DNA from 2 places in the Lacrimispora sp. 38-1 genome. Region 1 is predicted to be linked to the other one. Evidence: riboswitches for the same ligand, from Rfam matches in the RefSeq annotation. Region 1 holds a riboswitch; the other holds the start of a gene.
What was found. A riboswitch is a leader RNA that binds a small molecule or an ion and turns the genes downstream of it on or off. The one in region 1 is predicted to bind FMN.
Positions count from the first base shown of each region.

Region 2: it holds a riboswitch for FMN, as region 1 does, so the genes downstream of both, V7D18_RS03505 (ECF transporter S component) here and ribD (bifunctional diaminohydroxyphosphoribosylaminopyrimidine deaminase/5-amino-6-(5-phosphoribosylamino)uracil reductase RibD) in region 1, are expected to answer to the same signal.

Region 1 is NZ_JBANEW010000099.1:164,422-166,625, forward strand. It holds gene sufC (Fe-S cluster assembly ATPase SufC) at 1-399, opposite strand, end outside; FMN riboswitch at 647-761, shown strand; gene ribD (bifunctional diaminohydroxyphosphoribosylaminopyrimidine deaminase/5-amino-6-(5-phosphoribosylamino)uracil reductase RibD) at 923-2,029, shown strand; gene ribE (riboflavin synthase) at 2,010-2,204, shown strand, end outside.
Region 2 is NZ_JBANEW010000013.1:49,799-52,002, forward strand. It holds gene V7D18_RS03495 (PucR family transcriptional regulator) at 1-444, shown strand, start outside; tRNA gene V7D18_RS03500 (tRNA-Ala) at 852-924, opposite strand; FMN riboswitch at 1,136-1,252, shown strand; gene V7D18_RS03505 (ECF transporter S component) at 1,337-2,002, shown strand; gene V7D18_RS03510 (DUF4846 domain-containing protein) at 2,062-2,204, opposite strand, start outside.

The DNA.
Region 1 (2,204 bases):
CATATCCAAAGCTTTCATCTGCTCTTTCAGTTCTTTTTTAAACTGCAATATCTTTTGAGGACGTTTTTCCAGGGATCCTTTGGCTGTGCGGAGAAAGTCCTCAAGGGTAACGCCCGGAATCTCCTCCGGAGCCTGGAAGGAGAGAAAGACACCGGCTCTGGCTCTTTCGTCTGCTTTCATTTCTGTTATATCTTTCCCATCTAAAAGAATCTGCCCGCTTTCAATCTGATACCGGGGATCCCCCATAATGGCGGATACGAGAGTGGATTTTCCTGTTCCGTTTGGTCCCATAAGGACATGAAGCTCCCCTGGACCCATGGTAAGATTAATACCGTTTAAAATCATCTTATCCTCAACAGAAACAGTGAGATCTTTAATTTCCAGTAATGTATGACTCATATATATCAACCTCCTTTATTCCCCAGATGGGAATCTTATGGTTAGTATTTGCTAACATGTCTTTGTGCTTTCATACTATACCTATTTGGTATGAAATGCAAGCCTGATTTTTATTTTTTTATAATCATAATGAAAATTTTGAAATTTCAGAACAGTCTGGAAAATATGCGCCTACAGTAGATATAAGAAATTTTATTTTTTTTCTTGACATTCCTCTGATATGAGAGTATCATAACACCAATTGAACAATAATCTTCAGGGCAGGGTGTAATTCCCTACCGGTGGTATAGCCCACGAACCGCAAGGTATGATTCGGTGTAACTCCGAAGCCGACAGTAAAGTCTGGATGAAAGAAGATGATGCAGTTTTTTCATATTTATGATACATCTGCTGATTAACACGCTCTGGAATGATCATTCATTTCAGAGCTTTTTGTGTTAACAGTCATAAATAATGGACGGATTGTCAAAAATATGCCCTGAGCCTTGTGTTCAAGGCATTTTTCTTTTAAAGGCGGTGTGATATGAACGACATGGAATGTATGCATCTGGCCCTGGAGCTTGCAAAAAAAGGGTGTGGTTTTGTAAATCCAAATCCAATGGTTGGTGCTGTGCTTCTAAAGGAAGGCAGGGTAATCGGTACAGGATACCACGGGCGGTATGGCGGTCCCCATGCAGAAAGGAATGCACTTGCAGGCTGTGAAGAATCCCCGGAGGGAGCGACTCTTTATGTGACTCTCGAACCCTGTTGTCACTATGGGAAGACACCTCCCTGCACAGAAGCTATTTTAAATGCAGGAATCCGAAGAGTGGTGGTAGGAAGTTCGGATCCTAACCCTCTGGTCAAAGGTAAAGGAATCCGATTCCTGCGGGAAAAAGGAATTGAAGTTACGGAAGGAATACTGAAACAGGAATGTGACAGGCTCAATGAAGTATTTTTCCATTTTATCCAGACAGGAAGACCATACGTTGTCATGAAATACGCCATGACAATGGATGGAAAAACAGCAGCTTATACAGGTGACTCCAAATGGATTACCGGTGATATTGCAAGGGAAAACGTTCATAAAGACCGGCTCCGTTACAGTGCCATAATGGTGGGAATTGGTACAATTCTAGCAGATGATCCCCTTCTTACCTGCCGGATTGAAGGAGGGCGTGATCCGCTTCGCATTATCTGCGATACAGCCCTGCGGCTTCCGCTCACTTCCCGGATCGTGGCAACCGCAAATGAGGTTCCCACGTTAATAGCAACCTCATGCAGGGATCTGCAGGCACAGCAGCCATATTTAAAAGCTGGCTGCCGTATTCTCTTACTGGAACAGGCGGAGGGACATTTGGATTTGTCTGAACTCATGACAAAGCTTGGTGCAGAGAAAATTGACAGCATATTACTGGAGGGCGGCGGTATTCTTAACTGGTCGGCACTTAAGGCAGGAATCGTAAACAGAGTGCAGACATATATTGCGCCAAAGCTTTTTGGGGGATCGGGCGGGAAAACACCGGTTGCAGGACCTGGCGTACCACACCCGGCGGATGGTTTTTTTCTCACAAACATAGAAGTGAAACATTTGGGAGAAGATATACTAATTGAAAGTGAGGTGAAACCTTATGTTCACGGGGATTATTGAGGAAATAGGCATTTTGAAGGAGGTAAAGAAAGGAGCGCAGTCCGCTTTGCTGACGATACAGGGCAGTGTAATTTTTGATGATCTTGGAATCGGGGACAGTGTAGCGGTAAACGGCGTATGCTTAACGGCAGCCGGACTTTCTTCCCATACCTTCCGGGCGGATGTGATGCATGAG
Region 2 (2,204 bases), on a different contig from region 1:
CTTCAGAGTAGTAACCTTAGATTAGGTAAAAGTAAAGAATTTAGCGATATTAATAATGTAAGAAATTATTATATTCAGGCTTCTTCTGCACTGGAACTTGGCAAACATTTAAATCCGAATTTGCATTGCTATAAATTTGACGACTATTGCCTTGAGTATATATTAAATAGTCCCTGCCAGAACCTTACACCAGAATCTCTTTGTCCAGATGGACTGATCAAGATGCGAGAATATGATAAGAATCATAATACTCAATATGTCCTCACTCTAAAAACATATATTGATCAAAAATTCAATGCAACACATGCTGCAAAAAAAATGTTTATCCACCGTACTACTCTCTTAGAACGATTAAATAAAATCTCTACTTTTATAAATATGGATTTAGATGATCCTCGAAATTGTCTTTACTTGATGATTGCATTAGTACTTTTGGATTATTAGCTATATATTTTTAAAAATGTTAAGCAACCAGCGTAACCGGCATTGCTTAACACTATAGTGAGAATGGTTCGGCATGAAAGGTAGACAGTGTATCACAGCAGAGGGTCTTGACACGAGATCAAATGATGTAGAAGCATTGCTAATAGCAAGGGTGTCGCCAACGATTTCCAATTTGAAATAAGCTGGGTGCATCAGAATTACGCACTCGATATGCCTCATATAGAAAAACGTATCTATCACTTTTTAATATAATCATTAATTCAATTTCAATCTGTAAAATAAACTATTAAAAAAGGCACATTTTCAAAATGAAAAAGTACCTTTTTACCCTTGATTCATCAAGTGTCCCGTCCCTATAAATTATAATTTAAGCCACAAGCTTTCATGCCTGCGGCTTATTGTTTAAGTGGAGATAGTGGGATTCGAACCCATGACCTCTTGAATGCCATTCAAGCGCTCTCCCAGCTGAGCTATACCCCCATATGGTCGAAAACCCTTTATCTATGCGGGTTTCCAGCATTTTACTTCTTTAGATCTACTTCTTCTTTGAGGGGTCGTTTACCGGACATCTCGCGCTCCCAGCTGAGCTATACCCCCATGACGGCTATTATAGCAAAGAGTAAAAAAAATTGCAACTAGATATTGCATTTAACAAAAAAAATGTTATAATACATTCAGAACAACTGCATACAGATGTCTTCAGGGCAGGGTGAAATTCCCGACCGGCGGTAAAGTCCGCGAGCGCTCAGAGCGCAGAATTGGTTAAATTCCAATACCGACAGTAAAGTCTGGATGAAAGAAGATGTGTTAAATGATGATAATACACCTGTCTATTTTTAACACCTGAAAGACACTCTTTCAGGTGTTACTTATTTTTCAGGAGGTCTGTATCATGAATATGAGCAGAAAAGCAAACAAACTAACTGTAATGGCGATGCTGTGTGCATTGGCATTTGTCGCCGTGGTGGCAATCCGGATCCCGTTAATCCCTATCGTTCCATTTTTGGAATATGAACCCAAAGATGTGATTATTCTGACCGGAGGATTTCTATTTGGTCCTATGTCCGCAGCTCTGATCTCAATTATTGTCTCTTTTATCGAAATGTTTACAATCAGCAGCACCGGAATCATCGGACTTATTATGAACATCCTTTCAACCGTGGCCTTTGTCTGTCCTGCTGCCTACCTCTATAAGAAACACCACTCCATGAAGGGAGCCTTTCTTGGTATGGTTGCCGGAACACTTCTTATGACACTGGTTATGGTACTTTGGAACTATTTAATCACCCCGATTTTCATGGGTTACCCCAGAGAAGCGGTGGCTGAGCTTCTGCTTCCTGCATTTGTACCTTTTAACCTGCTGAAAGGCGGAATTAATACGGCACTGACATTGTTGATCTATAAACCGTTAGTTACTACACTAAGAAAATCCAATCTCTTAAACTTTACTGATACTGCATCAGAGAAACGCAGTTATAATCTTGGCATGACGCTCACTGCTGCAGTAGTTTTTGTTACCTGTATTATGGTAATTATGGTAATGAGAGGCGCAATGTAAAACAATAACCCTAAAAAGGTCCAACCCATTAAGCGGGCAGGACCTTTTTTGTCTGTTCTTCATCTGTTAAATTCTCTCCAACGCTTCAGGCTGTCTATGGAAAACGAATATTCAGGTGTTACAACTGTATCCTTAATCTCATTGCTGTAATACCACGGATCTGTGTCATGAAGAGGGTTATTCAGTACATGAAACTCCTGGG